Regions from separate parts of the Cupriavidus mimosae genome, predicted to be linked through region 1. Evidence: riboswitches for the same ligand, from Rfam matches in the RefSeq annotation. Region 1 holds a riboswitch; the other holds the start of a gene.

Region 1 (15,712 bases):
GCGCGCGGGCGTGGCGCGCTTCGACCAGTATTTCGCCACGGGCCAGGGCGATGCCGCCGGCCATGGTGGCAATGCCGACCCCCATGTCTATTCGCTGCTGTGCCGGCTGCTGGCGCACAGCCTGCCGGCCGACGCCGCGCATGCCGACGAGCGCATCGCGCTGCACCGCCAGGGCATGGCCGCCAGCGAGTTCATCGAGCAATGGATCGACCTGCTCGACTGCCACGCCGACGCGGGCCAGCACCAGAAGGTGGCTGAGCTGGCCGGCGAGGTGCTCAACCGCTACCCGCTCGAGCGCAACCCGGCCGACGTGACCTGGGCCTTCAGCCGCATGATCGCCGCCTGGAAGGCACTCGGCGGCGCCGAGCCGAGCGAGGCTGCGCGCGCCGCGATGGCGCACATGGATGCGCGCTTGGACGCGCTGCCGGTGGAAGCCCGCAGCGAGGCCGCGCACCCGATGGCGCATGCGCGTGCCTACTATGCCGCGCTGCTGCAGGCCCGCATGGCCGGCATGGACGAGCACGACCGCACCGATGCGCTGGCCGAGATCGAGGCGCAGCAGCGGCGCGCGCTGCTGGTCGAGGATGCCTGGCTGTACAACCGTTTCGGCCAGGTCTGGCGCGACCTGGGCGAGCCCGAGCGCGCCCTGCCGCTGTTCGAGCAGGCGGTGGCGCTGACCGAGGGCGATCCGCAGGACCAGGCCGGCCCGCGCGTGCAGCGTGGCCTGGTGCACAATGCCGCACGCCGCCACGACGCCGCGCTGGCGGACTTCGTCGCGGCCTTCGCCGCGCGTGACGACTGGGACGCCGAGGTGTACCTGCGCGCGGTGCAGTCCGCACTCGGACAGGGCCAGCGTGAAGCCGCGCTCGGCTACTTCGACCAGGCGCGTGCCCGCGGGGCCGCGCAGGGCGCCACGCGCACCCTGTACGGGCAGGTCGAGACGGCATTGAAGGCTACCCGCCCGGTGTGGAAGATGTGGGGCGTCTGAAACGTCTCTCGCCGCCCGCGAATCGGCTGAAGTTGTAAGGGATGTAAAAAACGCCATCCGCAGATGGCGTTTTTTAGATGAAGATAGCCGAAATAAGGCGTGCGTTTGGTGCGGTGTCGGACAATCACTGACATGGATTGTGAAGTGCTTACATTACCATGTCGCCATGAACGGACTGAGCCAACTTTTTCCTAGCCTCCCGCTCGCGCCCGGCGGCCTCTTCTGGGTCGGACTGGCCCTGGTCGGCGCCGGCCTGGCGGGCGAGCTGAGCCGGCGCTGGCTGCGCTGCCCGCGCATCGTAGGCTATGCGGCGGCGGGATTGTGCGCCGGCATGCTGGGCCGCGGCATCGTCGACGAGAACATGATCAACCAGACCCGTATCCTGATCGATATGGCGCTGGCGCTGGCCCTGTTCGAACTTGGGCATCGACTCTCGCTGACCTGGCTGCGCGCCAACCGCTGGCTGCTGCTGACCAGTGCCTTTGAAAGCCTGCTGACGTGGGGGCTGGTGGCGGCGGTGCTGCAGTGGATCGGCGCCTCGCCCGGGGTGGCCATCCTCGCCGGCGGCATCGCGGTCAGCACCTCGCCCACCATCGTGCTGCAGCTCAAGAACGAGCTGCGTGCCGACGGGCAGGTCACCGAGCGGCTGCTGGCCATGGCCGCGCTCAACAGCATCTATGCTGCCGCCATCGTGCAGGTCGCCACCGGCTGGCTGCATTCGGAATACGGCAACCTCGGCGCCGCGCTGCTGCATCCGCTGTACCTGCTGGTGGGCTCGTGCCTGCTGGCCTGGATGGTGGGCAAGCTCGGCCATGCCATCTACGACCGCATGTCGGCCGACGACCACTACAGCTTCCTGGTGCTGGTGGGCCTGGTGCTGTTCACGCTGGCGCTGACCCGGGTACTAAAATTGTCGATGCCGCTGACCTTGATGCTGGCCGGCGTGGTGTTCAAGCACCAGGACAACCAGCCGCACGTGTGGCCGCCGCATTTCGGCAGCGCCGGCAGCCTGCTGATCATCGTCATGGTGGTGTCGCTGGGCCTGCCCCTGACGGCGCAGGACTGGGCCGTGGGCGGTGTCTACGCCATCGCGCTGGTGGTGCTGCGCCACGTTGCCAAGCTGGCCGGGGTGGTGTCGCTGGGTTCGTTCTCGGGCCTGAGCCTGCGCCAGTGCATGGCGCTCGGGCTGGCGCTGGCGCCGATGTCGGGCCTGGCCTACCTGCTGATGCACGATGTCGCGCGCCTGTACCCGGGCACCGGACAGCCGCTGGCAGCCATCATCCTGTGCGCGCTGGCCATCGAACAACTTTTCGGTCCGGTGATCGCGGCCTGGGCGCTGCGCTACGCAGGCGAAGTCCGCGTTGATATCCGGGCCAATGGAGGAGGGCGCTGATGTCGCTCGAACCGTTCAAGCAATCCGAGGCGCTGACCTTCGGCGTCGAGCTGGAACTGCAGCTGGTCAACCGGCATGACTATGACCTGGCGCCGTTCGCGCCCGACCTGCTGCGCGCGCTCAAGGGCGCCGAGCATGCGGGCGACATCAAGCCCGAGATCAGCCCGTCGATGATCGAGATCAGCACGGGCATATGCCACAGCTACCAGCAGGCGCTGGAAGAACTGACCGTGATGCGCGACCTGATGGTGGCGGCCTCGCGTTCGCTGAACCTGGGCATTGCCGGCGGCGGCACGCATCCGTTCCAGCAATGGTCCGACCGCACCATCTCCGATTCGCCGCGCTACCAGTACATCTCCGAGCTGTACGGCTACCTGGCCAAGCAGTTCACCGTGTTCGGCCAGCACGTTCATATCGGCTGCCCCAGTGCCGACGAATCGCTGTTCCTGCTGCACGCCATCGGCCGCTATGTGCCGCACTTCGTCGCGCTGGCGGCGTCCTCGCCCTATGTGCAGGGCGTCGACACCGGCTTTGCCTCGGCGCGGCTGAATTCGGTCGCGGCGTTCCCGATGAGCGGGCGCGCGCCGTTCCTGCTGACGTGGGATGCCTTCACCGCGTACTTCGAGAAGATGCGCAACACCGGCGTGATCGAAAGCATGAAGGACTTCTACTGGGATATCCGACCCAAGCCGGAGTTCGGCACCATCGAGGTCCGCGTGATGGACACGCCGCTGACGGTGCAGCGCGCCTGCGATATCGCCGCGTATATCCAGATGCTGGCGCGCTACCTGCTGCTGTCGCGCCCGTTCATGCCGCAGGAAGACGACTACCTGGTGTACACCTTCAACCGCTTCCAGGCCTGCCGCTTCGGGCTGGAGGGCGAATACGTGCACCCCAACGAACTGACCCGCATGCCGATCGCGGACCATATCCTGTCGATCTGCGACGCGCTGGTGCCGCATGCCGAGGCGCTCGGTTCGCTCGAGGCGCTGGCCAATATCCGCGCCCTGGCCGAGCGCCGCGACGGCGACGCGCACTGGCTGCGCCAGGTCGACGCGGACGCGCGCAGCCAGCGCGAGACGGTGCGCAAGGCGTGTGACCAGTGGGCTGCCTGAGTGGGCTGCCTGAGCGGGCTGCCTGAGTGCGCGTTGAACGCGCCGCTGCCTTACTGGACGCTGTAGCCGCGCCCCTGCATGCAGGCGCCCCAGGCCTGGTAGTACGAGCCCATTGCCTGGCTGGTATTGGCCGCCGCCTGCTGGTTGGCCGCATTCGCCTGGCGGCGTGACTGGCGGTGCGCCATGCCGCCGGCGACCGTACCCGTTGCAGCGCCGATTGCCGCGCCCTTGCCGGCGTCGCCCGCAATCGCGCCCGCCACGGCCCCCGCGGCAGCGCCGCCTGCCGCACCCCGCACGCGCTGGCCGCTTTGCGCCTGGGCCGGCGGCGGCGCGTTGGCGGCCTGGGCAGGATCAACGCCGGTCTGCTGCTTGGCCCAGCTGTAGCACGCGCCGTCGTCGCTGGCCTGCTGCTGCTGGCTCTGGCCCTTGGCCGGATAGGCGACGGGCTTGCTCTGCGCAGTGGCCTGGAACGGCGCCAGCGCGAGGGCCGCGGCCAGCGCGCCGAGGGCGAGATACGGCTTGCGATGCTGGCGTTGCTTCATGATCGTGTACCCCCGCAGTTGTCGGCTACGCAATGCTGGACGCGCCGCCCGGTGCGCGAGCGGCACGCCGTTCCGTGTCCTGTGAAGGCCAGTATTTGCGGCCCGCAGGGCTAAGTCAAATCAGTGTTTTGGCGGCGCGATGTTATTTGTTTGTGGTGGGTGGCGGCGCCAGCAGGAACGCGGTGGCCTTCTGCCACCAGGCCAGGTCGACATGCCCGGTCCAGTCGTTGTGGCCGGCGCCGTCGATCACCACCAGCCGTCGCGGTTCGCCCAGCGACGCATAGAGCGCCTCGCCGAAGCGCGCCGGCACGATGGTGTCGCGCTGCGCCACCGCCACCATCACCGGGCGGCCGAAGCCAGCCAGGCTGGCGACGCTGTCGTAGCGGTCGCGCAGCACCCAGCCGGCCGGTAGCCAGGGATAGTGATGCGAGGCCAGGTGCACCAGCTTGTCCCACGGCGTGATCAGCAGCACGCCGGCAACGCTGTCGCGCTGGCGCGCGGCCGCCGCCGCCGCTACGCCCGCTCCCAGCGATTCGCCGATCAGCAGCAGCGGGCCGTCGAACTGGCGCCGCGCCAGCGCAATCGACTGCTCCGCGTCGGCGACGAAGCTGCGCTCGCCCAGGGTGCCCGGGCGCGGCCCGTATCCCGGGTACTCGGCCAGGATCACGCGCACGCCCAGCGGCGCCAGCGCGCTGGCGTAGTAGTCGCGATGCCCGGCATGTCCGGCGTTACCGTGGAACACCATCGCGGTGGCGCGCACCGGCCCGCGCGGCTCGGCCACCAGGCCGCGGAAATCGTCCGGACCTGGCCACGCGCGCAGCCCGGGCGAAACCATGTCGTCGACCGCAGCGCGTTCGGGGAAATAAAGGAAGTGATCCTGCAGCATGGCGATCGCGGCGAGCCCCGCCAGCGCCGCGGCCAGCCAGCGCCACAGGCGCGCCTGCGCCGTCCATGGCGGCGCCGCGGGTGCCGTTGGGGCGGGCTGCACGCAGGCAGGCATGACCGTGTGGCTGGCGCGGCTAGGCGCCGGCGTACAGCGGTTCGCAGCGCACCTCGGACCTGACCGAGTTGGCAATAAAGCAGGCCTCGTGCGCGGCGTGGTGCAGGGCGTCGAGCTGTTCACGCGTCGGCTCGCGCTCGCCGCCGAACGTGACCTGCGGGCGCAGCGTCACCACCGTCATCGCCATGCGCCCGTCGGCGTTCTTTTCCATCACACCGCTGGCCGTGTCCAGGTAGCGGTCGACCACCAGGCGCTGCTTGGCCGCCAGCGACAGGAACCACAGCATGTGGCAGCTCGACAGCGAGGCGATGAACATCTCTTCCGGGTCGACCGCGCTGGCGTCGGACATCGGCACCGGCACCACGTGCGGCGACGACGAGCCCGGCACTTCGACGCCGCCGTCAAAGCGCAGCACATGCCGGCGGCTGTAGCGGTTGCCGGCGAAATCCTGTCCGTCGCGTTGCCACAGGACTTCAGCGGTGTAGGTGGACATGCAGGGACTCCTGAGGTTGGGAGGATTCAGGCGCCGTGCGGCACGCTCTCGCCGTCGCGCAGGCCCAGGCGCTGGTTGGCCGGCACGGCGACATCGATCAGCCTGGGGCGCGGCAGGTTCAGGTTGCGCATCATCTCGACGAACTGCTCGCGCGTGCGGCCGGCGACGCGGCTGTTGTGTGCGCGTTCATGGCCGATGGTGGACACGGTGCGGCCCTTGTAGTCATGGGCCGGATAGACCAGTGTGTCGTCGGGAAGCGCGAACAGCTTGCGGGTCAGGCTGTCGTACAGCGTGCCGGCGTCGCCGGACTGGAAATCGGTGCGGCCGCAGCCGTCGATCAGCAGCGCATCGCCGGTGAAGATGCGGCGCACGACGCCGTCGGCGCTGGCTTCTTCCCACAGGTAGCTCATGCTGCCGGCGGTGTGCCCGGGGGTATGGATGGCGCGCAGCACCTGCTTGCCGAAGGCAACGGTGTCGCCGTCGATCAGCTGCTTGTGCGCGGGCTTGATGTCGCAGCCGGACGGCGCCGCGGTATGCGCGCCGGTCTGCAGGGCGAGGTGGCCGGCCGAGGTGATGTGGTCGGCATGGGCATGGGTCTCGATCACCCACGCCAGGCGCGCGCCTGTCTCTTGCAGCAGCTTCAGGTCGCGCTCGAGCTGGTGGTCGACCGGATCGATCAGCAGCGCGTCCCCGGTGGCGGCGTCGATCAGCAGGTAGGTGAAGGTGGACGAGGTCTCGTCGAACAGCTGGTGGAAGGTCTGCATGGCCGTCCTCTTGTTGTTTGGCCGGGGAACGCCGCCATGATACGCCGCACCGGCGCTAGCACTCCACGATATTCACCGCCAGGCCGCCGCGCGCGGTTTCCTTGTACTTGGTCTTCATGTCGGCGCCGGTTTCGCGCATGGTCTTGATCACCGAATCGAGCGACACGTAGTGCGTGCCGTCGCCGCGCAGCGCCATGCGCGCCGCGTTGACCGCCTTGACCGACGCCATCGCGTTGCGCTCGATGCACGGGATCTGCACCAGCCCGCCGACCGGGTCGCAGGTCAGGCCCAGGTTGTGCTCCATGCCGATCTCGGCAGCGTTCTCCACCTGCGCCGGGCTGCCGCCGGTGACCGCGGCAAGTGCGCCGGCCGCCATCGAGCAGGCCACGCCGACCTCGCCCTGGCAGCCTACCTCGGCGCCGGAGATCGACGCGTTGAGCTTGTACAGCAGGCCGATCGCGCCCGCGGTCAACAGGAAATCGACCACGCCCTCGCGGTTGGCGCCAGGCACGAAGCGATCGTAGTAGTGCAGCACCGCCGGGATGATGCCGGCCGCGCCATTGGTCGGCGCCGTGACCACGCGTCCGCCGGCGGCGTTTTCTTCATTGACGGCGATGGCGTACAGGTTGACCCAGTCCATTACCGAGAGCGGGTCGGACAGCGTGCGCTCGGCGCGCTCGGTCAGGCTGCGGTACAGCTCGGGCGCGCGCCGCTTTACCCTGAACGGCCCCGGCAGTTCGCCGTCGGTGCGGCAGCCGCGCGCCACGCAGGCCTGCATCACGTCCCAGATATGCAGCAGGCCGTTGACGACCTCGGCCTCGCTGCGCCAGGTCAGTTCGTTTTCCAGCATCAGCCGGGCAATGCTCTTGCCGCTGGCGCTGGCCATCCCGAGCAGCTCCTTGCCGCTGCGGAACGGGTGCGGCAGCTGCTGCGCGGCGTTGAGCACCTGCGTATTGGGTGCGCCCGCGGTGACCACGAAGCCGCCGCCGACCGACAGGTAGCGCGCCTCGCGCAGGGTGGCGCCGGCGCTATCGAAGGCGTGGAACTTCATGCCATTGGGATGCTCGGCCATGGCCTCGCGCCGGTAGAAGGCGATGTGCTCCTTCTCGACGAAGGGCACGAGGTGGCGGCCCAGCAGCGACAGCTCGCGGGTCTTGCGCAGGGCCGCCAGGCGCGTATCGATGGAATCGGGATCGATGGTGTCGGGCGCCTCGCCCATCAGGCCCAGGATCACGCCCTTGTCGGTGCCGTGGCCTTTGCCGGTGGCGCCCAGCGAGCCATACAGCTCCACCCGCACGCCGGCGACTTGCGGCAGCAGCCCGTCGCGCTCCAGCCCCTGCGCGAACATCAGCGCCGCACGCATCGGCCCCACGGTGTGCGAGCTCGACGGGCCGATGCCCACCTTGAACAGATCGAATACGCTGACTGCCACGGACGGCCTCCAGATTGACGCCGGACCAGGCCGGCGGGCGCCGCGTTGCGCGGCGCCCTGAGTACAGCTTAGCTTGTGGCCGGGGTGCCGGCTCAGTCCACCACGTAGTCGCTGACCGGCACGCAGGCGCAGAACAGGTTGCGGTCACCGTACACGTTGTCGGCGCGGCCGACCGGCGGCCAGTACTTCTGCGTGCGCAGCGACGCCACCGGGTAGGCGGCTTCCTCGCGCGTGTACTGGTGGGTCCACTCGTTGGCGGTGACCACCGCGGCGGTGTGCGGGGCGTGCTTGAGCGGGTTGTCGTCGCGGTCGAAGGTGCCGTCGGCAACGCGGCCGATCTCCTGGCGGATCGCGATCATGGCGTCGATGAAGCGGTCCAGCTCATGTAGCGCTTCGGACTCGGTCGGCTCGATCATCAGCGTGCCCGGCACCGGGAAGCTCATGGTCGGCGCGTGGAAGCCGTAGTCCATCAGGCGCTTGGCCACGTCTTCGTTGCTGATGCCGGTTTCCTTCTGCAGCGGGCGCAGGTCCAGGATGCACTCGTGCGCGACCAGGTCGTGCTGGCCGGTGTACAGCACCGGGTAGTACGGCGCCAGGCGCTTGGCGACATAGTTGGCGGCCAGGATCGCGTTCTCGGTCGCCGCGGTGAGGCCGGCCGAGCCCATCATCGCGATATACATCCACGAGATCGGCAGGATGCTGGCCGAGCCGAACGGCGCCGCCGACACGCCGCCGATGCCGCGCTCGTCGCGGCGATAGCCGACGCTGTCCTGGTTGGGCAGGAAATCCGCCAGGTGCGCGCCGACCGCAACCGGGCCCACGCCCGGGCCGCCGCCGCCGTGCGGAATGCAGAAGGTCTTGTGCAGGTTCAGGTGCGATACGTCGCCGCCGAACTGCCCCGGCGCGGCGGTGCCGACCATCGCGTTCATGTTGGCGCCGTCGACGTAGACCTGGCCGCCGTGCTTGTGCACGATCTCGCAGATCTGCTGCACGCCCTGCTCGAACACGCCATGCGTGGACGGGTAGGTGATCATGATCGCAGCCAGGTTCTTGCTGTGCTGCCCGGCCTTCTGCGCCAGGTCTTCCAGGTCGACATTGCCGTTCTCGTCGCAGGCCACCACCACCACCTTCATGCCGGCCATCTGCGCCGACGCCGGGTTGGTGCCGTGCGCCGACGACGGGATCAGGCAGATGTCGCGATGGCTTTCGCCGCGGCTGGCGTGATACGCATGGATGATCAGCAGGCCGGCGTACTCGCCCTGCGAGCCGGCGTTGGGCTGCAGGCTGACCGCGGCGTAGCCGGTGGCGGCGCACAGCATGGCCTCGAGCTGGTCGATCATCTCGCGGTAGCCCACGGTCTGGTCCAGCGGCGCGAACGGGTGGATCTGGCTGAACTCGGGCCAGGTCACCGGGATCATTTCGCTGGTGGCGTTCAGCTTCATCGTGCACGAACCCAGCGGGATCATGGTGCGGTCCAGCGCCAGGTCCTTGTCGGCCAGCATGCGCAGGTAGCGCAGCATCTCGTGCTCGGCGTGGTGCGTGTTGAACACCGGGTGCGTCAGGTAGGCGCTGGTGCGCGCCAGCGCGGACGGAAACGCGTCCTGCGTGGCGGCCTCGAACTGGTCGAAGTCGACCTCGGCGGGCAGCGGCTTGCCCTGGATAAAGATTTCCCACAGCGCGATCACGTCGGCGCGGGTGGCGGTCTCGTCCAGCGAGATGCCGACGCGCGTGGCGCCGGCATGGCGCAGGTTGATGCCGCGCGCGGTGGCGGCGGCGTGGATCGCATCGGTGTTGAAGCCGGTTTCCAGCGTCAGCGTGTCGAAGAAGTTGTCGTTGGTACGCGCGAAGCCCAGCGCCTGCAGGCCCGCGGCCAGCGTCGCGGTCAGGCGATGCACCCGCTGCGCGATGCGCTTCAGGCCCTGCGGGCCATGGTAGACCGCGTACATCGACGCCATCACCGCCAGCAGCACCTGCGCGGTGCAGATATTGGAGGTGGCCTTCTCGCGGCGGATATGCTGCTCGCGCGTCTGCAGTGCCAGGCGGTAGGCCTTATTGCCCTGCGCGTCGATGGTCACGCCGACCAGGCGGCCCGGCATCGAGCGCTTGAACGCATCCTTCACCGCCATGTAGCCCGCATGCGGGCCGCCAAAGCCGAGCGGCACGCCGAAGCGCTGCGAGTTGCCCACCGCGACGTCGGCGCCCCATTCGCCCGGCGCGGCGATCAGCGTCAGCGCCAGCAGATCGGCGGCGGCCACCACCAGGCCGCCGGCGGCGTGCACGGCGTCGGCGATGGCGCGGTAGTCATTGATGTCGCCGTTGACGCCCGGGTACTGCAGCAGCACGCCGAAGGCGCCCGCGGCGGCAGCGTCAGCGGCGGGGCCGACCTTGACCTCGATGCCCAGCGGCAGCGCGCGTGTGCGTACCACTTCCAGCGTCTGCGGCAGCACGTCGTCGGCGACGAAGAAGATATTGGAGTCGTGCTTGTTCACGCGCTGCAGCAGCGTCATCGCCTCGGCCGCGGCGGTGCCTTCATCGAGCATCGAGGCATTGGCGATGTCGAGTCCGGTCAGGTCGGTGACCATCTGCTGGAAATTCAGCATCGCTTCCAGCCGGCCCTGCGAGATCTCGGGCTGGTAGGGCGTGTACGCGGTGTACCAGGCCGGGTTCTCGAAGATATTGCGCAGGATGACGCCGGGCGTGATGGTGTTGAAGTAGCCCTGGCCGATAAAGCTCTTCAGCACCTTGTTCTTGCCCGCCAGCGCGCGCAGCTTTGCCAGCGCGGCCTCTTCGCTCAGCGGCTCGGTGAACTCGCCCATCGGCATGCCGTCGCGGCGGCGGATGGCGGCGGGGATGACGGCGTCGATCAGCGCTGCGCGGCTGTCATAGCCGAGCACCTTCAGCATGTGCTGCTGCTCGGGGGTATCGGGGCCGATATGGCGGGCGGCGAAGGCGTCGCGCGCCTCCAGTTCGGCCAGCGTGGGCCGGGTTGCGTGGGCGGCGTTCATGGGCAGCGGGGCGTTCATGGGCAAGAACCTCGTGGGGGGCGCTGCGGCAGGTGGTCAGCCGTGCCGCGGCGCCGCGAATGCGGTGTGCCGGTCCCTGGCGCGGGACCGGCGGGCGATCAGGCGCCGACGCTGGCCTTGTAGGCGTCGGCCGACATCAGGCCGTTGACGTCGTCGCCGTTGGCCGGCTTGAGCTTGAACAGCCACGCGTCGAAGGCGTTGGCGTTGACGCTTTCCGGCGCCGCGGTGGCGGCTTCGTTGACCGCGATCACTTCGCCGGCCACGGGTGCGTAGATGTCGGAAGCAGCCTTTACCGATTCCACCACGGCCAGCGCGTCGCCGGCACCGACCGACTTGCCCACTTCGGGCAGTTCCAGGAAAACGATGTCGCCCAGCGCATCCTGTGCGTGGTCGGTGATGCCGATGGTGAGCGTGCCGTCGGCTTCGACGCGCACCCACTCATGCGACTCGGTGTACTTGAGGTCAGCGGGGAAATTCATGAAGGTTCTCCGGATTCAGATCTGTTTCTTGTTGGGTGATACCTGCCCGGCAACGCTGCCGGCAGGCGAGGGCGACCGTTGGGTGAGCGGGGCTGTCCCCTTAGCTCACGAGTGCCTTGCCATGACGCACAAACGGCAGTTTAACCACAGTCGCGTTGAGTTTGCGGTCGCGGATCTCCACCTGCACGGTGTCGCCCACGTTCACCCCCTGGGGCAGGCGCGCGAATGCGATCGATTGCGACAGCGAGGGGCTGAAGGTGCCGCTGGTGATTTCGCCGTCACCAGCGGGGGTGATGACTTTCTGGTGGGCGCGCAGCACGCCCCCTTTGTCCCGCAGGATCAGGCCGAGAAACTGCTGGCGCGAACCGGCCGCGGCCAGCGCCGCCTTACCTGTGAAATCGCGCTCGCTCTGCAGGTCGACGGTCCACGCCAGGCCCGCGTCCAGGGGCGAGACCTTGATATCCATGTCCTGGCCGTACAGGTTCATGCCAGCTTCGAGGCGCAGCGTGTCGCGCGCGCCCAGGCCGGCCGGGCGCACGCCCGCGGCATTCAGTTTTTCCCACAGGCCGGCGACGCTGGCGGCCGGCACCACCAGCTCGAAGCCGTCTTCGCCGGTGTAGCCGGTGCGCGCCACCATCACTTCGCCGAGGGCGGGGTCCTGCACCACCACCGCGTTGAACGGCTTGAGCGCATCGGAAGGCTGGGTCGACGGGAAGGTGCTCCACACCTTGGCGCGGGCGTTGGGGCCCTGCACCGCGACGATCGCCAGCGGCTGCACGCCCGCGGGCGCAACGTCCTCACGGCGCGGCGTGATGGTCACGCCGCTGCCGGTGGCGTCGTTGCGGGCGCGGATCCAGTCGATATCGCCGACCGCGGTGCCGGCGTTGACCACCAGGCGGAAACGGTCCTCGGCGAAGAAATAGACGATCAGGTCGTCGATGACGCCGCCGTTCTCGTCGAGCATGCAGGAGTAGAGGGCCTTGCCGGGGGACTGCAGCTTGTCGACGTTGTTGGCCAGCAGGCCGCGCAGGAAGCTGCGGGTATTCGGGCCGGCGAGATCGACCACGCACATGTGGGAGACGTCAAACATGCCGGCATCGTTGCGCACGGCGTTGTGTTCTTCGATCTGGGAGCCATAGTTGACCGGCATGTCCCAGCCGCCGAAGTCGACCATGCGGGCGCCGAGGGCGCGGTGGATAGCGTTGAGGGGCGTGGCCTGGAGCGTCATGGAATCCTCGGGGCAGTCTCGGTTGGCGAAAACAAAAAAGGGCCATCCGCCGCAACCATCGCTACGCCAATATGGCAAGCAATCCGCTGCGGCGGATGACCCCTCTGTCCTCGATACCTGAGAGATTACGAGGCGGATCCCGTGGACCCAATCCTCGTGCGCCCCTTCGGTGGGCACGCTCGCCACGAATGGCGGGTGCCGCTCTCCAGAGTGCGGCATGCATCGTGTGCATGTTGCATGCCGATCCGACCGGTCCGTGGTGCCTGAGAGTTTTCGGGTGATACCCCTTCGGCGGCGCAGGCGATGCGCGCTCTCCCGGTCGGATGCGCGCAATGTACGGGAGGCCCCCGCCTTTGTCAAACCAAGGCGAGGCCGCCGTACCCACCGCTGCGCGGCAGCGCTTACTTCTTCTTGTCGTCGGTAACGACGTTACCGATTACGCCGCCCACTGCCGCCCCGCCCAGCGTACCCAGCGCGCTGCCGTCGGTCAGGACGGCGCCGCCGACCGCGCCGGCACCGGCGCCGATGGCGGTATTACGTTGTTTCGGGGTCATGTCCGCGCAACCGGCAAAGGCCGCGACCGTCATGCCGATCAGGGTCACCTTGGTCAAAGTTTGCAGGGTTTTCATTGTTGGCTCCGATGTGATGATTTGTGCATGCCCAAGCGATCCGACGGACCGGGGGACACACTGTTTAGAGTGTCGCGTCATGTCATTGGCTCCGCGTTTTACGAAGTGTTACGCCAGTGACACAGCCGCGCCCGTGCGCGCGGCTTGCGCTGACTGACCCGCCGCGGCGACCGTGTTAACATCGGCAGCTTTGCCGCAGGCCCGGGTGACGGGATGCCGGCAATTCCCGCCGCATTCCGTCGATTCCGCCGCTGCCCCCACACGCTTGCCCCGCATGACCCATGGCCTGAACCCCGCCCAATCCGAAGCCGTCCGCTACCTGGACGGGCCTTGCCTGGTGCTGGCCGGCGCGGGCTCCGGCAAGACCCGGGTGATCACGCAGAAGATCGCGCATCTGATCGAGGACAAGGGCTTCGAGCCGCGCCATATCGCCGCCGTCACATTTACCAACAAGGCGGCCAAGGAGATGCAGGAGCGCATCGCCAAGCTGATGGAGGGCAAGACCACGCGCGAGGGCAAGCGCATTCCGCTCAAGCAGCTGACGGTCTGTACGTTCCACTCGCTGGGCGTGCAGATCCTGCGCATGGAAGCCGAGCACGTGGGCCTGAAGCCGCAGTTCTCGATCATGGATTCGGACGACTGCTTCGGCCTGATCCAGGAGCAACTGGGCACCACCGACAAGAAGCTGATCCGCGGCGTGCAGAGCACGATCTCGCTGTGGAAGAACGGCATGGTCGACCCCGAGGCCGCGATCGCGCAGGCCGCCAATGCCGACGAGCACCAGGCCGCGCTGGTCTACCGCAACTACGTCGCCACGCTGAACGCCTACCAGGCGGTGGATTTCGACGACCTGATCCGCCTGCCGGCCGAACTGTTCGCGCGCGATGAAGCGGTCCGGCTCAAGTGGCAGAACCGGCTGCGCTACTTCCTGGTCGACGAGTACCAGGACACCAACGCCTGCCAGTACCAGCTGCTCAAGCTGCTGGCGGGTGGCTCGCACCTGCGCGCGCCGGCCTTCACCGCGGTGGGCGACGACGACCAGGCCATCTACGGCTGGCGCGGCGCCACGCTGGACAACCTGCGCGGCCTGCAGACCGACTTCCCCAACCTGAAGGTGATCAAGCTGGAGCAGAACTACCGCTCCACCGTGCGCATCCTGGAAGCGGCCAACGCGGTCATCGCCAACAATCCCAAGCTGTTCGACAAGAAGCTGTGGAGCGAGCATGGCATGGGCGATCCCATCGCCATCCACCCGATGAACGACGAGGAGCACGAGGCCGAGTCGGTGGTGTTTCGCCTGTCGGCGCACAAGTTCGAGCGCCGCGCGCAGTTCCGCGACTATGCCATCCTGTACCGCGGCAACCACCAGGCGCGGCTGTTCGAGCAGATCCTGCGGCGCGAACGCATCCCTTACGTGCTGTCGGGCGGCCAGAGCTTCTTCGACAAGGCCGAGATCAAGGACATCTGCGCCTACCTGCGCCTGATCGCCAACCCCGACGACGATCCCGCCTTTATCCGCGCCATCACCACGCCGCGCCGCGGCGTCGGCAACACCACGCTCGAAGTGCTGGGCACCTTCGCCGGCCAGGCCAAGGTGTCGCTGTTCGAGGCGGCGATGATGGGCGGCATCGAGGGCAAGCTGCAGCCGCGCCAGCTGGAGCCGCTGCGGGTGTTCTGCGAATCGATGGTGCGGCTGGCCGACCGCGCGGCCAAGGACCCGGCCACCGTGGTGCTCGACGACCTGATGGCCGGCATCCACTACGAGGCCTACCTGTACGACAGCTTCGACGAACGGCAGGCGCAGTCGCGCTGGACCAATACCCTGGAATTCCTCGACTGGCTCAAGCGCAAAGGCACCAAGCCGGACGCGGCCGAGGGCGAGGAGGCCACCGGCTTCGACAACGCCGACGGCTTCGGCAGCGAAGGCAAGAACCTGCTCGAGCTGACGCAGACCGTGGCGCTGATGAGCATGCTCGAAGGGCGCGAGGAAGATCCCGACGCGGTGCGGCTGTCGACGCTGCATGCGTCCAAGGGGCTGGAATATCCGCACGTGTTCCTGGTCGGCGTGGAAGAGGGCATCCTGCCTCACTGCCGCGAAGACGACGACATGACCGACGAGAAGATCGAGGAAGAGCGCCGGCTGATGTATGTCGGCATCACGCGCGCGCAGCGCAGCCTGCAGATCAGCTGGTGCAAGAAGCGCAAGCGTGCGCGCGAGACCTATTCGTGCCAGCCGTCGCGCTTTATCGGCGAGATGAAGCTGGAAGAAGCGCCGGCACCCAAGGACGAAACCCCGGCGATGAGCCCCAAGGACCGGCTCGGCGCGCTCAAGGCGCTGCTCGGCAATGGGGGCAAGACGGTCGCCGGCTGAGCGGTCAAGGCGCCGGCGCAACTTCTACCGCGCGCCTGAAACCGCCAGCGTGACGTACCGCGAGCCGCGCTGCCCGCGCGTGAAGTCCAGCGTGAAGTCGCCGACGTCGACGCGCCCCTGCAGCGCCCGCCGCAACTCCGCCGTGCCGCCAGAGCGCACACCCTGCAGCGAACGTGCGAGCCAGGCGGCGCCGATATAGCCGGCCAGCGTCGCCGGCGACGGCGGCTCGTCCAGGTACTGCTTCATGCGCGCCAC
Region 2 (15,712 bases), on a different contig from region 1:
TTTTCCGTAAGGTAGCCAAGCAGTGCGTTCATGGTCTCGAAATGGGCCATGTAAATGATCGAGCGTCCGTCCTGCCTGCTGGATAACAAGCCGGCACGGTGCAACTCCTTCAGGTGAAAGGAGAGGGATGACGCCGGCATGTCCATCAACTCGGCTATGCGGCCCGCGGGAAGGCCGCCAGGCCCGGCCTGCACGAGCAGCCGGAACACGGACAAACGTATCGAATGGGCGAGCGCGGCAAGCGCATCAAGGGCGTGATCGGTTTCCATTTTTCGACGATAGTCGAATAATGGAAGTGTGTGAAGTGAAATTTTTGTGACGAAGGCACAGTGAGTGTGTGGCTTCGCCGCCCCATTTCAGCTGTAGCTGCGTGTGGCCGGTCTTTGGCCACCGAACATACGACTGCGCTATCGTCAGAATCAGTAACCGAACTGACGCTTAACGACTAAAGAGAGCCTGTCAAAGCGTGATCGTTCAGGATCAATGAGGGCCGGTTTGCAGGCGGTGTTTCAAGGTGCTTCCCGCAGAACAAGGGTGTGACATCCCAAACTCACTGTCACACCCGTCAGCCACTATTGCAACCGCTCTCGCTCAACCATCAGCCCATCCAGCTGCATCTTCACCATGCCAAGCAGACACAGCGCACTGAAGCAGCCGTCCGAACTTTCGCTTTCGTGATCCAGCAGTACGAGAACCCCTTCAATTCCTGCGCGAACCTGCTGAAGACAGTCGTTTGTGATTTCATCGATCGTTGCCATAAGTTCCCCACTAGTAAAGGCGCGCCACTCATTTCCACATGAGGGCGGCGGGCCAGACGGCGAGGGTGGAAAGACCGGTCAAAGGTGGGGAACCGGTCAGCCTTGCGGCTGCCTCGCCCGGCCCGCCAGGGAGCCGGCTTGGTTCGTGCGAACACACAGGCGTTGCCCGCTACAAGCGCAACGCCTGTCCACCTTATACATCCGGGCTTTCCACACCCGATCATCGGTGGTCCGATGACGCCACCAGTATTTCCTGTCGGTACCGGGGAATCGATGAGAGATGTCGCATTTCCAGGGACGCGCGAAGTTTGAATCCGGGCAACGGATTCAGAAATCGCTGACTCTTGGAAATGCGCTTGCGTGCTAAGCCCTTTGCCTCCGCCGCCTCACGCCCGCACCGGCGCCAAAACCGCGCCAGGCACCATCGCCGGCGCACTCCCCATTGCCTGGTCCACAACCCCCGCCACCATCTCCGCCGTCACCGCCGACAAGGTCCACCCCAAATGCCCATGGCCGGTGTTGTAGAAGATGCAGGCGGAGCGGCCGCGCCCCACGCGCGGCAGCATGTCGGGCAGCATCGGCCGCAGCCCGGCCCATGGCACCACGCTGCGCGTGCTGACGCCGGGGAAGCACTGCTGCACCCAGTCCACCAGCGGGCGGATGCGGTCGGCGCGGATATCGCGGTTGGTGCCGTTGAACTCGGCGGTGCCGGCGACGCGGAAGCGGTCGTGGCCGAGGCGGCTGGTGACCAGCTTGGTTTCGTCGTCGAGCAGGCTGACCACCGGTGCCGCGGCGCGGCTGGCGTCGTCGGTCAGGTTGACCGTGATCGAATAGCCCTTGACCGGATAGATGTTGACGCGGTCGCCCAGCCCTGCCGCCAGGGCGCGGCTTGCGATGCCTGCGCAGATCACGGCTCCGTCGAAGGTAGAGCTGGCGCTGTCCGCGCCGTCCTGCACGGTGACGGTGGCATGCCGTCCGTCCGTCTTCACCGCGCGCACGTCCTGGCCGTACCGGCAGCGCACGCCCAGGCGAGCAGCGGCGGCGGCCAGGCCGCTGGTGAACTTGTGGATGTCGCCGGTCGAATCGCTTTCGGTGAAGTAGCCGCCGTAGTAGGAGCCCGCCAGCGTCGGCTCGATCGCGCGCATCTCCTGCGGGGTCACCGCGCGCCGCTCGAGCCCGCCCTGCGCCAGCAGCGCGGAGACGCGGCCGGCATGCTCGAAGCCGGCCTGGTCGCGGTAGATATGGAGAATGCCTTCCTTCTTCAGATCGAAATCGATGCCTTCCTGCGCCGCCCAGGCAAACAGGTGCTCGCGCGCGGCGATGGCCAGGCGCGCGGTCTCGATGGTGTTGCGGCGGTAGTGGGGAATCGACGCGATGAACTCGGCGAACCACGACAGCTTGTGCCAGCTGGGCCGGGGATTGACCAGCAGCGGCGCATCCTTGCGCAGCATCCACTTCATCCCCTTGACGATGGTGGACCAGTGGGTCCATACCTCGGCGTTGGATGCGGAGAGCTGGCCGCCGTTGGCGAACGAGGTCTCCATGGCGGCATAGCGATGCCGTTCGAACAGCGTGACGGAGAATCCGCGCCGCGCCAGCGCGTAGGCGGTGGTGACACCGGTGATGCCACCGCCGATGACAGCGATTGTCTTCATGATCTGCAGGATCCAGGAACGTCGAAGGGTGGGAGTCCGCACGCGACATGCGTGTAGGACGCCCCCTCTGTTCTGGACCTGAGAGATTCACGACGCCTTGCCACTGGGGCGGGCGCGCTTGCTCCTTCGGTATGCCGGGCGGACGATGGCGTCCGGCATTCTTCAGAGTGCACTGACGGGTGATGCCGGTCCTTTTGCCTGAGAGTTTCCGGGGCGGTTGCTCCTTCGGCGCCGTGCGCGGCGGGCGCCGCGACAGTCTCTCCCTGCATCACGCTGGCTTGACGCCAGTCGGGGCAATGTAGTGACAAGGCCCCGTATTGGATATACGGGTTAACACGGATGCATGCGGATATGGCTGCGCTGGCCGCGTCGCTATGTCGCATCGGCCAATGGCTTCCGGCGCCATAAAATGTCAGCGCTCGCTATCGGGGAAGCTCGGGGGCGCCCGGGAGGAGCGCCTGCTGCCGCGCAGGCGCGGCGAGCCCACAACGACGACAACAAGGCATTCAGTGAAGAAACACCGCATTGCACTGGCCGTTTCGGCAGTGCTGATGGGCCCCGCCGTGGCCGCCGCCCAAGGGGTGGAGGCACCCGTGGAGGCGCCCGCGCCGCTGCAGGAGGTGGTGGTATCGGCCCGCCCCGAACGCGGCGAGACGCCGGCGATCCCGCCCAACACGCCGGCGCCGGCGTATGGCATCAGCAGCACGCGCATGGCCGACTTTAACGTGGTCAATACCGAGGACGCGCTCAAGTACGCGCCCAACCTCGCCGTGCGCAAGCGCTTTATCGGCGATATGAATTCGATCATTTCGGTGCGCAGCACCAGTTCGCGCCAGTCGGCACGCGGGCTGGTCTATGCGGACGGGCTGCTGCTGTCCAACCTGCTGGGCTCGGACTTCAGCTTCCCGCCGCGCTGGTCGCTGGTCAATGCCGCCGAGATCGAGCGTATGGACGTGCTGTACGGGCCGTATTCGGCGCTGTATCCCGGCAATTCGCTGGGCGCGACGGTGCTGATCACCACGCGCACGCCGGAGAAGTTCGAGGGCGATGCCAGCGTGCAGCTGTTCACGCAGCGCTTCGGCCTGTACGGCACCCACGATAACTTCAACGGGGTGCATGCCAACGCCTATGTGGGCGACCGCGTCGGCGCGTTCTCGTGGCTGGTCAGCGTGGACCGGCAGGACAGCAAGAGCCAGCCGCTCAGCTTCTATACCGCGTCGCGCTCGGAGCGGCCCGCGGGCGCCGCCGACACGCCGGTCTCGGGGGCCTATTTCGACCAGGACCAGAGCGGCCGCGACCGCGTGGTGATGGGCGTGAACAGCGAGGGCGTTACGCATACGGTGCAGGACCAGCTCAAGCTCAAGCTCGGCTACGACATCACCAGCACGCTGCAGGCGCAGTTCACCGCTGCCTACTGGCAGCAGGACCGCTCCAACGCCACCGGCAGCTACCTGCGCGATGCCAATGGCAACGTGGTGTCCGGCGGTCCGGTGAACATCGGCGGCTACCAGTACGTGATTCCAGCCAACGCCTTTGCGCCCGGCAATGGCGAGGATGCACGCTGGCTCTACGGCCTGTCGCTGCGCACGCGCAACCAGACGGGGTGGAATTTTTCCGGGGTAGCGTCGCTGTTCGATGTCAGCAAGGACGTGAGCCGCAGCGCCAACACCGTCGGCAACGGACCGGGCACGGTCACCTATGGCGACGGCACCGGCTGGCGCACGCTCGACCTGAAAGCAGATTACCGCCCCGAGCGCCTGCAGGGCGGGCACTGGGTCACCTTCGGCTACCACTATGACAACTACCGGCTGAGCAACACCACCTACAACACCTCGGACTGGCGCGCGGCCACCATCACCGCGTTCAACAATGCCTTCGCCGGCAAGACCGAGACCCAGGCGCTCTACGCGCAGGACGCCTGGTACTTCGCCGAGGACTGGAAGCTGATCCCGGGCGTGCGCTACGAGCACTGGCGCGCCTATGACGGCAGCCGCAGCCAGCCTGGCGTGGATATCGGCTATCCGGTGCGCAGCGAATCCAACTGGTCGCCCAAGCTGGCGCTGGAGAAGGCGTTGGGGCAGGACTGGCTGGGCCGGCTGTCGCTGGGCCAGGCCTATCGCTACCCGACCGTCAGCGAGCTGTTCCAGGGTCGCATCACCGGTACCGCGCTGATCAACAACGATCCCAACCTGCGGCCCGAGCGCTCGTTCTCGAAGGACCTGACCTTCGAGCGCACGGTGGAGGCGTCGAATTTCCGGGTCTCGCTGTACGAGGACGATATCCGCGATGCGCTGGTCAGCCAGACCAACACCACGGTGTTCCCCACCGTCACCAGTTTCCAGAACGTCGACCGGGTGCGCACGCGCGGCATCGAGCTGGCCTACGATGGGCGCGACGTGCTGGTGAGCGGCTTCGACCTCTCGGCCAGCGGCGCCTACAACCATTCGAAGACGCTGGAGAACGCCAACAACCCGGCCTCGGTGGGCAAGTATTTCTATCGCATCCCTAAGTGGCGCGCCAACCTGGTGGGCACCTATCGCTTCACGCCGGCGTGGGCCGGCACGCTGGCGATGACCTATTCGGGCCGGCAGTACAATACGCTCGACAATTCGGACCACAACCCCGACACCTTCGGCGGCACCAGCAGCTTCCTGACCTTCGACGTCAAGGTGACGTACAAGCCCGCGCGCAATGTGCGGCTCGGGCTTGGCATCGACAACCTCACCGACCAGCGCTATTACGTCTACCACCCGTACCCGGGCCGGACGTTCTACGCCGAGGCGAAACTTTCCTTCTGAGCACGTGAACACGCTGACCTCCACCATGCCAGGCGCCCGCCGCGCGTACCGCCTGATCGCTGCGGGACTGGTGGCCTGCGCCACGCTGGCGTCGGCCGCCGTGGCCGCGCAGGCGCACGGCGGCCACGCCAGCCACGGCGGCCAGGCCAGGGCGAAAATGAGCGAACTCGGCACCGGCGCGGCCTTCGACCGCGACGGCAGGCTGTGGATTGCCTACAAGGATGGCCAGCATGTCGCGGTGCGGTCGTCGACGGACTACGGTCGCAGCTTCAGCGCGGCGCGGCATGTCAACGCCACGCCGGAGCCGGTCGCCGCCGATCATGAAAGCCGTCCCAAGGTGGCCACGGGGCCCGACGGGCAGGTCTACATCACCTGGACCCAGCCGCTGCCCACGCCGTGGACCGGCTTTATCCGCTTTGCGCGCTCCACCGACGGCGGCAAGTCCTTTGCCGAGCCGCTGACGGTGCATGCCAACCGCGACCAGATTGCGCATCGCTTCGACGCCCTTGCGGTGGACCCGGCCGGGCGCGTCTTTGTCAGCTGGATCGACAAGCGCGACGTGGCCGCCGCCGAGGCGCGCAAGCAGCCGTATGCCGGCGCCGCGATCTACTACGCGGTGTCGGCCGATCACGGCAAGACCTTCCAGGGCGACTACAAGATCGCCGACCAGTCGTGCGAATGCTGCCGCATCGCGCTGACGCCCACCCCCGACGGCAGGATGCTGGCGCTGTGGCGTCATGTGTTCCCGCCCAACGCGCGCGACCACGCGCTGGCGCTGCTGGGCGCCGACGGCAAGGCCACGCCGATGCAGCGCGCCAGCTTCGACGACTGGCGCATCGACGCGTGCCCGCACCACGGCCCCGGCGCTTCGGTGGCGCCGGACGGCACGGTGCACATGGTCTGGTTCAGCGTGCGCGACGGCAAGCCGACGGTGTCGGTGGGGCGCTGGCGCGACGGCAAGCTGCAGGCGCAACGCGCGCTCGATGACCCGCGCGCACAGCATGCCGATATCGTCGCGCTCAATGACCACGACATCGCGGTGGTGTGGAAGTCGTTCGATGGCCAGAAGACGCGGCTTTCCGCCATGCTGTCGCACGATGGCGGCAAGACCTGGCAGACTCGCAAGCTGGCCGGCACCGAGCGCGATTCCGACCAGCCGCACCTGCTGCAGCATGCCGGCCGTGCCTACGTGCTATGGCGCACCGAGGCCGAGGGCTTCCAGGTCTTCGCGCTTGGGCAGGAGGGCGCATGATGCGATCGCGCCGCCAACTCCTCGCTGCCGCCCTGACTGCCGCGGTTACCGCGTGCGCGCTGATGCTCGGCACCGCCAATGCCGCCGATCGCGTCGCCGTGTTCGAATCCGCCAGCGCCGCGCGCATCGCCGCCAGCCAGCAGGGCAAGCCCTTCGTGCTGGTGGTGTGGTCGCTGGATTGCGTCTATTGCAAGCGCAACTTCGAGGCGCTCGGCAAGCTGCGGGCGCGGCATCCGGACTTGCGCGTCGTCACGCTGGCAACGGACAGTGCCGACGCCTCGCAGCAGGTGCAAAAGATGCTCGAACGCGTCAGACTCACGCGCAATGCGTGGGTCTTCGGGCACGAGCCGCAGGAGCGGCTGCGCTATGCGGTCGATCCGGACTGGATGGGCGAAATGCCGCGCACCTACTTCTATCGCGCCGATGGCCAGCGGCAGGGCGTGTCCGGCGTGATCAGCGAAGCCGACTGGGCGCGGCACCTGCGCTGGGCCGGCATCGCGGGCTGAGCCTGCCGCGGTGCCAGCCCGGCGCCGCCTTTCACTTCATCGCTCAGGACAATTCCTTCGGCAGCTTGCCGCCGTTGGCGGCCAACTCCTGCATCAGGCGCTTGTGCAGCCACACGTTCATCGCCGCGGAATCGTTCATGTCGCCGGTGTAGTGCAGCTCGCGCGCCAGTTCCTTGCGGTGTTCCAGGCTGCTGTCGATCCCGAGCGCCTTCATCGTATCGACGATGGAGGTGCGCCAGTTCAGCGTCTGCCCGCTCTGCTGCGCCATCCGGTCCATGATGGCCTCGACATCGACGCCCGACAGCGGCGTGGCCTGGGCCGCGGCCGGCGCGCCGGTGGTGCCCTGGACGTTGCCCGCAGGCGCCGCGCCGGTGCCGGCGGTTGGCGCAGTGCCGGCTGGTGCGCCCGCTGAAGTCGGTGTTCCGGCGGCGGGTGGGGTGCTCGCGGTGGTCGCCGTGGTGGTGGCCGCGGGCTTGTCCTTGCCCAGCAGCTTGTTGAGGATGTCCTTGAAGATGCTCATGGCGGGCTCCTGAAGGGTGGATCGGGGCAGCAAGCCCTTGCAGGTTCCGGGCCACCGTCGCGGCGCGTTGCCGTAACCCGTGCAAGGGGCACGGTTTGTAAATGGTGCGTGTAGCAAGACCGGCGTGCGCGCCACCGATCCGCCTTCGGCCACATACCGCGTTTCCCCCGGTTGGTAGTTTCCCCACTCCGCCTGCGCAGCAGACAGCGATATGATTCGCGCCTATTGGTTCAATAAAGAAACAGATGTTCAAATATGAACATTCAACGGTCAGGCAGATCCGCGGGGACTCGGCCCGGCCAGGAGGAGGCAAACATGAAAATACGCATCGCGGCAGCACTGATCGCCGCCATGCCAATGGCGGCGGCGGCCCAGTCCGTGACCCTCTACGGCGTCATCGATACAGGCGTGGAAATGCTGAACCACGTTAGCGCGGCGGGCAGTACCCTGGTGCGCCAGCCGTCGTTGGCGGCGACCGTGCCGTCGCGTTGGGGCCTGCGCGGCACCGAGGACCTTGGCCACGGGCTGAAGAGCGTGTTCGTGCTCGAATCGGGGTTTGCGCCCGACTCCGGGGTGTCGAACCAGGGCGCGCGCCTGTTCGGGCGCCAGGCCTTCGTCGGGCTGAGCGGCCCGTGGGGACAGGTCGGGTTCGGGCGCCAGTACACCATGCTGTTCTGGGCCAGGCTCGATACCGACATCCTGACCTCCAACGTGTATGGCGTAGGCTCGATCGACAGCTATATCCCCAACACGCGCGCCGACAACGCGGTGTCGTACAAGGGCAAGTTCGGCGGCTTCACGGTCGGTGCGACGTACAGCCTGGGCCGCGATGGCGTCAACGCCGGGCCGGGACCGGCCGGCACCAACTGCGCGGGCGAGAACCCCGCGGATGCACGGGCCTGCCGCGAATGGTCGGCCATGCTGATGTACGAGACCGACTGGTGGGGCGTGAGCGCCGCCTACGATTCGCTGCGCGGCGGCCCCGGCGCCTTTGGCGGCCTGACCCGCAGCAGCCTGAAAGACGATCGCTTCTCGCTGGGCGGCTACCTGCTGCTGCAGCGGACCAAGCTGGGCCTCGGGCTGCTGTCGCGCAACAACCAGGCCAGCGCCACGCCGCGCAGCGATCTGTGGTTCGCGGGCGTCTCGCATGACATCACGCCCGCGTTCAACCTCGCCGGCGAAATCTATTACCTGAGCTACCGCCACAGCGCGAACGGAGCCTGGCTTGGCGCGATCCGCGGCACCTATGCGTTCTCGAAACGTACCTCCGTCTATGCCACCGCAGGCTATATCGACAATCGCGGCCAGTCGGCGCTGTCGGTCAGCGGCGGCAGCCCCGGCGGCAATCCCGTAGCCGGTGGCAACCAGGCCGGCGTCATGCTTGGCATCAAGCAGATCTTCTGAGCCGTTGCGGCATTCTTTCAAGAGGTAGAACGATGAAACCATCCCGCTTGCTGTCGGTGCTGACCGGCATCGTCATGACCTGCGCTGCGGCGCTCGCCGCCGCCGCGCCCGCCACCACACCGGTGGCTACCGGTGCCGCAACCACTGCGACGGCCGCCCCCCGCGCTGGCGGCGCCGAGGACACCGATCGCTTCCGTGTGACGCTGCTGGGCACGGGCACGCCGGTGCCGTCGCCAGCCCGCGCCGGCTACAGCACGCTGGTGGAGGCCGGTGGCCAGAAACTGGTCTTCGATTTCGGCCGCAACGTATCGGTGCGCCTGTGGCAGCTGCGGATTCCGCTGGGCAGCGTCGATGCGCATTTCCTCACGCATTTCCATTCCGACCACCTGGTGGGCCTGCCCGACCTGTGGCTGACCGGCTGGCTGCGCCCGCCCTACGGCCGCCGCGACCGGCCCATGGCGCTGTACGGCCCGGCGGGCACGCGCGCGCTGGCGGACGGCCTGCGCCAGGCCTTTGCCGCCGACATCGCGATCCGGCACAAGGACGAGGGCAGCGCGCTGACCGGCATCACCATCGACGCGCACGACGTCGCCCCCGGCGTTGTCTACGAGAAGGACGGCGTGCGCGTGACCACCTTCGAGAACGACCACGGCGACCACATCCGCCCGTCGTACGGCTACCGCATTGACTATCGCGGCCGTTCGGTGGTGCTGTCGGGCGATACCCGCTTCAGCCCCGCCGTGGTGGCGCAGGCCAGGAACGCGGACGTGCTGGTGCATTGCGTCACGCTGATCCCGGATGCGCTGCTCGCTTCCAACCCTGCGTACCGCGCCATCTACGACCACCTGTCCTCGCCCGAGGACGCCGCGCGCGTGTTCCAGGCCGCGGCGCCGAAACTGGCCGTGTTCAGCCACATCGGCCTGAACGGCGATGCCACCGTCGGGCAGATCGTCGAGCGGGTCCGCAAGACCTATGCCGGTGGATTGGTGGTTGGCGAAGACCTGACCCGCATTGAGATCGGTCTGGATGGCCGCACCGGGACCTCGGGCGGCATCGCGGTGTGGCAGGAAAAGCCATGAGCCGCCGGACGGCGTTGGGAGATATCAGTCCGGCTTGATTCCAGCCCGCGCAATGATAGGCCGCCAGCGCTGCTGCTCCTGCGCGATGAAGCGCGAGAATTCCGCCGGCGTGCCGCCCACCACGATGGCCGCGTCAGCGCTCAGGCGTTCGACCGAACTCTGGCTCTTCACGGCTTTCATGGTGGCGTCGGCCAGCTTGTCGGCGGCGGCCTGCGGCAGCGATGCCGGCGCCAGCAGGCCGTACCACTGCGTCATCTCGAAGCCGGGATAGCCTTGCTCGGCGACCGTGGGCACGTCGGGCAACTGTGCGATGCGCTGGGTCGTGCCGGTGGCGATGCAGCGCACCTTGCCGGCCTTGATGAACTGGAGAATAGCGGGCGCACCCACCGCGGCGGCGTCGAGCCGGCCGGACAGCAGGTCGGTGATCTGCGGGCCGCTGCCGCGATATGGCACATGGGTGATGAAGGTGCCGGAGGCGGCCTTCAGGTATTCGAAGGCCAGGTGGCCGGCACTACCGTTGCCGGCCGATCCATAGTTGAGCTTGCCGGGCTTGCTTTTGGCGAGCGCCACGAATTCCTTCAGGTTCTTGGCGGGTACGTCGGGATGGACCACGTACAGGCTCGGCACCTTGGACAGCAGCGAGATCGCGCGGAAGTCCTTGACCGGGTCATACGGCAGCTTCGGGAAGATAAAGGGATTGACCGCCAGCGTGCCGATATGGCCGAGGATCAGCGTGTGGTTGTCGTCGGCACGCGCGACTTCGCCCATCGCGATATTGCCGGCGGCGCCCGGCTTGTTCTCGACGAACACTGACACGCCGAGCAGTTTGGTCAGCTCCGCCGCGGTCGAGCGCGCGACGATCTCGGAGCTGCCGCCCGGTGCGAACGGCACCACCAGCCGGACGGGCTTGGCGGGCCACGCCTGGGCGCGGGCGAGTGAGGGCGCCAGCGCGCACGCGCCCAGCGCGGCGCTGGCCTTGAGCAGTTGGCGGCGAATGGGATTGGCTGCGGTCATGCATGTCTCCTGGGATTGCGGTAGCCGGGCCGTTGCATGGCCGGGGCGATACGGATGGTTATTCGGGTTTGATGTTGCCGTCGCGGATGACCTTGGCCCATAGCCGCGCCTGACCGTCGATGAACTGTCGCGCTTGTGCCGGGGGTGCCGCCACCACCTCGCCACCAAGCTCGGCCACGCGCTGCCGGATCTCGGCGCTGGTCATGACCTTCTGCAGCGCGTCGGCAAGCTTGGCGGCGACCGGCTCCGGTGTCGCGGCGGGGACGAAGGCCGCGTTCCATTCATACACCTCGTAGCTGGCCACGCCGGCTTCCTGCATGGTCGGCACCGCGGGCAGGGCCGGGGTGCGCGACCGGCTGGTCACGGCCAGCGGCTTGAGCTTGCCGGCCTGGATGTGCTGCAGGCTCGAAGCCACGTTGGCAAAGAACAGCGGCACCTGTCCGGCAATGACATCGGTCATGGCCGGACCGCCGCCCTTGTAGGGCACGTGCAGCAGGTCGACGCCGGCGCGCTGCTCGAACAGCACGCCGGCCAGATGCTGTGCCGAGCCGTTACCCGACGACGCAAAGGCCACCGAGCCCGGCTTCTGCCTGGCCATGGCGACGACATCGCTGACCTTTCCCGCCGCAAAGCTGGCGGTGGCGACCAGCACATTGGGATAGCGCGCCAGCACCCCGAGCGGGCGGAACGCCTTGTCCGGATCGTAGGGCAGGCGCGGATAGAGGCTGGGATTCACGGCATAGGACGAGGCATCGACCATCAGCGTGTAGCCGTCGGGCGCGGCCTTGGCGACATAGGCCGCGCCGATCTGCCCGCCGGCACCTGGCCGGTTCTCGACCACCACGGTCTGCCCCAGTTCGCGCCCCAGGCCGGGCGCGATCAGCCGTGCCATCAGGTCGGCGCCGCCGCCCGGCGGATATGTCACCACGATGGTGATGGGACGTGCCGGCCAGCCAGCGGCGTTGTCGGCGGCCTGCGTCGGGGTGGCGATGGCGATCATGGCGGTGGCGGCAACGGTGGCTGCAGCGGCGATCGCGTGGCGTGCGTGCATGAGTCTGTCTCCTTGGCGACGGTCCATAACGGACCTCAGCGGACGTCGGCGGTATAGCGAAAAGCGAAGGCATCGCCGCGCGTCAGGCGGTACTCGACGCAGTGGCCGGCCAAATCAAAGGCGTGGCGCGTGACTACCGCGCAGGGATGCGCATCGGGCAATGACAGCAACGCGGCCTCGTCCGCCGTCAGCGTGCGGAAGGTCACTTCGTCGACGGCACGATGGACCGTGACGCCGCAGGCGCTGCCCAGCAGCGGGTAGAGCAGGTCGCCCCACTGCGCCGGCGGCAGCTGCTGCAGGGCTTCGCAGCGCGGCAGCGGCAGCCAGATCGACTCCAGCAGCCGCGGCGTCTGTTCCAGCCAGCGGCGGCGCGAGATCGCCAGCCCGCGCGCGCCGCTGTCCAGCCCGAAACGGCCCGCCATGGCCTTGTCCAGCCGGACGGCGCGGCATGACAGGATTTCGGAGCGCGGCACCACGGGCGCGCCATCGGCACCGCCGAAGCGAAAGAAGCGCATCAGGCTGGCGCCGCTCAGCCCCTTGCGTACGAAGGTGCCCTTGCCCTGCGCGCGCTCGAGCAGGCCTTGCTGGACCAGCACGGCGATGGCCTGGCGGATGGTGCCCAGCGCGATGCCGAACTCCCTGGCCAGCGCCCCTTCGGCCGGAATGGCACTGCCCGGCGTCCAGGCGCCGGAAACGATCCGGTCCTGCAGTGCCGCCGCGATCTGGCCGTAACGGCTCAGCCCCGCGGTGGCGGTGGTGGTCTGGAGCGGTGCGTTGTCTGGCATGCCGGAGCCGTGCTAAATTGATTGAATGCTGGTGTCCTCTAGAGGACTAGAATACTGACGCGGGTTTGGACGCCATATCCGGATATACCCGCCCCACGGAGGCTTGATGATGAGCAGGCGCGCTTCGCCGCTGGTGGACACCCATTTCCACGTCTTCGATACCGGCGTGGCCGCGGCTTCGGCGCGCTACCGGCCGGCCTATGCCGCCGGGCTGCATGACTGGCAGGCGGCGCTCGGCAGCCTGGACGGCCAGGGCGACCTGTATGGGGTGGTGGTGCAGACCAGCTTTCTCGGCACCGACAACACCGCGCTGCTGGCCGCGCTGCGGGCGCGGCCCGGCCGCCTGCGCGGCGTGGCGGTGATCGAACCGACCATCACGGACGCGCAACTGACGGCGCTCCAGGCCGCCGGCGTGCGCGGCATCCGTTTGAACCTGTATGGCGATCCGGAATGGCAACGCATTGCCACTGCCCCATGGCGTGCGCTGTTCCACAGGATTGCCGCGCTGGGCTGGCACGTCGAGCTCCATACCGGCAACGGGCAGGGCGCCATGGTGCTGGCGCAGCTGGATGCGTCGCTTGGCGATGCGGGCGCGCCGGTCGTGCTTGACCACTTCGGCCGGCCCGGCACGGCAGGAATCGCGGATCCCGTCTTCGACGTCGCCATGGCAGTGCGCGCGCGCCGCCATCTGTGGGTGAAGATCAGCGCGCCCTACCGGCTGGCATCGCCGCACCAATGGCCTCAATTTGCGCAGCGCTGGCGCGATATCGTCGGCGACGACCGCCTGCTGTGGGGCAGCGACTGGCCCTGGACCAATCACGAGGGGCCGCTGCGGCTGGACGAGTGCCGCGAGCTTGCCGCGTGGCGAGGGCAGGGCGGTGACGGCGCGGCGTTGTCCGCGGCGCTGCGCTGGCGCAACGCCGCGGCGCTTTACGGATTTCCTCTGGCGGCGTAGCGGTATCGCAGCGTCGCACGGCAAGCATTCAATCCATCGTCAGCACCGCCGGCAGCGCGGCCACCAGCAAATCGATTGTCACCCGCAGCTTGTGCGGCAGGAAACGCGTGCGCGGCCATACCAGGTGCAACGGCGTGCGGCCGGCCGAGGCCTGCGGCAGCAAGCGCACCAGCGTGCCCTGTTGCAGCGGCGCGCGCACCAGCCACAGCGGCAGGTTGGCCACGCCGGCGCCGCGGATCGCGGCCATGCCCAGGGTGTCGATGTCGTCGAAGGCAAGCCGGTGCGACAGCTCGGGCCGCACCGGATTGCCGTCGGTGTCGGCCAGCGACCAGGGCACGGGCTGGCTGCCGCGCAGGTAGACCAGGCACTGGTGCGACAGCAGTCCGGCAGCGCTGGCAGGGGTGCCGTGACGGCGCAGGTAGTCGGGCGCTGCGCACAGCACCATGGCCTGCGTGCCCAGCGGCCGTGCCACCAGCGTGTCGCTGTCCGGCAGGCGGCCACTGCGGATCGCCAGGTCGATGCCGTCGTCGGCAAAGTCCACCAGCCGGTCGGTGAAATTGCCTTCCAGCCGCAGTTGCGGATGACGCTCCGCCAGTTGCAGCAGCAGCGGCGCCACATGATGGCGGCCGAACACCACCGGCGCGCTCACACGCACGCGGCCCGCGACGGCGCCGCGCCCGGCCTCCAGCATGTGCTGCGCGGCATCCAGTTCCTCCAGCGCGTGGGCGCAGCGCTCGTAGAATGCCTGGCCGTCATCGGTCAGCGCCAGGCTGCGCGTGGTGCGCACAAACAGGCGCGCACCGACGCGCGCCTCCAGCCGGGCAATGGCCTTGCCGATGGCGGAGCGCGTCAGGCCCAGGCGTGCCGCCGCCTGGGCAAAACTGCCGGCTTCCGCCGCGGCCACGAAGGCCGTAATGCCGGCCAGCCGGTCATGGGAGATTGGTTCCATGGTGGATACACAGGAAGGACTTTTATTGACCAATGGATCGAAACGGGAATCAGTATAGTGTGTTCACCGTTTTCCACCCACAGGAGTGCACCCATGGCGTCTTCCATGCAACGCTGGCAACTTTCGGCATTCGGCCGCAACCACCTGCATCGCGTCGATGCGCCGATACCCACGCCGGGGCATGGCGAAGTGCTGGTGCGGGTGCATGCGGTGGCCCTGAACTACCGCGACCTGATGATCCTCCACGACGGCATGGGCATGCCGGTGCAGCCACCGCTGGTGCCGGGGTCGGACATGCGCGGCGAAGTCGTGGCCGTTGGCGATGGGGTTGCCGACCTTGCCGTGGGCGACGCGGTGATCAGTACCTTCTTCACCGGCTGGCTCGATGGCGTGCAGCCGCGCCACAGCACGCCGCTGGGCGTGCCGGGCCCCGGCATGCTGTCCGAATACGTGGTGCTGGACCAGGACGCGCTGGTGACTGCGCCGCGCACGCTCGATGCCGCGCAGGCCAGCACGCTGACCTGCGCCGGTCTGACGGCATGGCAGGCGCTGGCCGAGGCCACGGTGACGCGCCCCGGCGATACCGTGGTGGTGATCGGCACTGGCGGCGTGGCCTTGTTCGCGCTGCAGATCGCCCGTGCCCAGGGCGCGCGTGTGATCGTGGTGTCGGGCAGTGACGACAAGCTGGCGCGCGCACAGGCGCTGGGCGCGGCGCACGGCATCCATCGCGGCCGCACGCCCGACTGGCCCGCCGCGGTGCGCGAGCTGAGCGGCGGCCGCGGCGCCGATCATGTGCTGGAACTGGCCGGCGGCGACAACTTTGGCCGCTCGCTGGCTGCGCTGGCGCAGGGCGGCCGGATCTCGGTGATCGGCAACCTGCAGGGCGACGAGCTGCGCGCCAACGTCTACCCGGTGCTGCATGGCCGCGTGACCGTGCAGGGGATCGGGGTGTCACACCGGCGCGCATTGCAGGACCTGGTGCGCGC

Evidence for each region. Region 1 has a riboswitch for glycine ahead of gcvT (glycine cleavage system aminomethyltransferase GcvT). Riboswitches for the same ligand answer to the same signal wherever they lie in the genome.
Region 2: another riboswitch for glycine. It lies ahead of MKD50_RS14630 (D-amino acid dehydrogenase); the one in region 1 lies ahead of gcvT (glycine cleavage system aminomethyltransferase GcvT).

What each region holds. Positions count from the first base shown of each region.
Region 1 covers NZ_JALHRY010000008.1:185,998-201,709, forward strand. Annotated here, with positions in the region: gene MKD50_RS16825 (tetratricopeptide repeat protein) at 1-988, shown strand, start outside; gene MKD50_RS16830 (cation:proton antiporter) at 1,155-2,381, shown strand; gene MKD50_RS16835 (YbdK family carboxylate-amine ligase) at 2,381-3,496, shown strand; gene MKD50_RS16840 (glycine zipper family protein) at 3,547-4,038, opposite strand; gene MKD50_RS16845 (alpha/beta hydrolase) at 4,181-5,038, opposite strand; gene MKD50_RS16850 (OsmC family protein) at 5,058-5,531, opposite strand; gene MKD50_RS16855 (MBL fold metallo-hydrolase) at 5,558-6,295, opposite strand; gene MKD50_RS16860 (L-serine ammonia-lyase) at 6,351-7,727, opposite strand; gene gcvP (aminomethyl-transferring glycine dehydrogenase) at 7,820-10,750, opposite strand; gene gcvH (glycine cleavage system protein GcvH) at 10,849-11,229, opposite strand; gene gcvT (glycine cleavage system aminomethyltransferase GcvT) at 11,330-12,457, opposite strand; glycine riboswitch at 12,552-12,676, opposite strand; glycine riboswitch at 12,698-12,785, opposite strand; gene MKD50_RS16880 (YMGG-like glycine zipper-containing protein) at 12,859-13,086, opposite strand; gene MKD50_RS16885 (UvrD-helicase domain-containing protein) at 13,361-15,457, shown strand; gene MKD50_RS16890 (ABC transporter substrate-binding protein) at 15,482-15,712, opposite strand, start outside.
Region 2 covers NZ_JALHRY010000007.1:45,147-60,858, forward strand. Annotated here, with positions in the region: gene MKD50_RS14620 (ArsR/SmtB family transcription factor) at 1-269, opposite strand, end outside; gene MKD50_RS14625 (DUF1484 family protein) at 573-758, opposite strand; gene MKD50_RS14630 (D-amino acid dehydrogenase) at 1,145-2,455, opposite strand; glycine riboswitch at 2,471-2,589, opposite strand; glycine riboswitch at 2,590-2,688, opposite strand; gene MKD50_RS14635 (TonB-dependent receptor) at 2,923-5,211, shown strand; gene MKD50_RS14640 (sialidase family protein) at 5,237-6,463, shown strand; gene MKD50_RS14645 (TlpA family protein disulfide reductase) at 6,460-6,969, shown strand; gene MKD50_RS14650 (DUF3597 domain-containing protein) at 7,013-7,489, opposite strand; gene MKD50_RS14655 (porin) at 7,805-8,893, shown strand; gene MKD50_RS14660 (MBL fold metallo-hydrolase) at 8,926-9,972, shown strand; gene MKD50_RS14665 (Bug family tripartite tricarboxylate transporter substrate binding protein) at 9,997-10,986, opposite strand; gene MKD50_RS14670 (tripartite tricarboxylate transporter substrate binding protein) at 11,045-12,037, opposite strand; gene MKD50_RS14675 (GntR family transcriptional regulator) at 12,073-12,822, opposite strand; gene MKD50_RS14680 (amidohydrolase family protein) at 12,929-13,777, shown strand; gene MKD50_RS14685 (LysR family transcriptional regulator) at 13,806-14,726, opposite strand; gene MKD50_RS14690 (zinc-dependent alcohol dehydrogenase family protein) at 14,820-15,712, shown strand, end outside.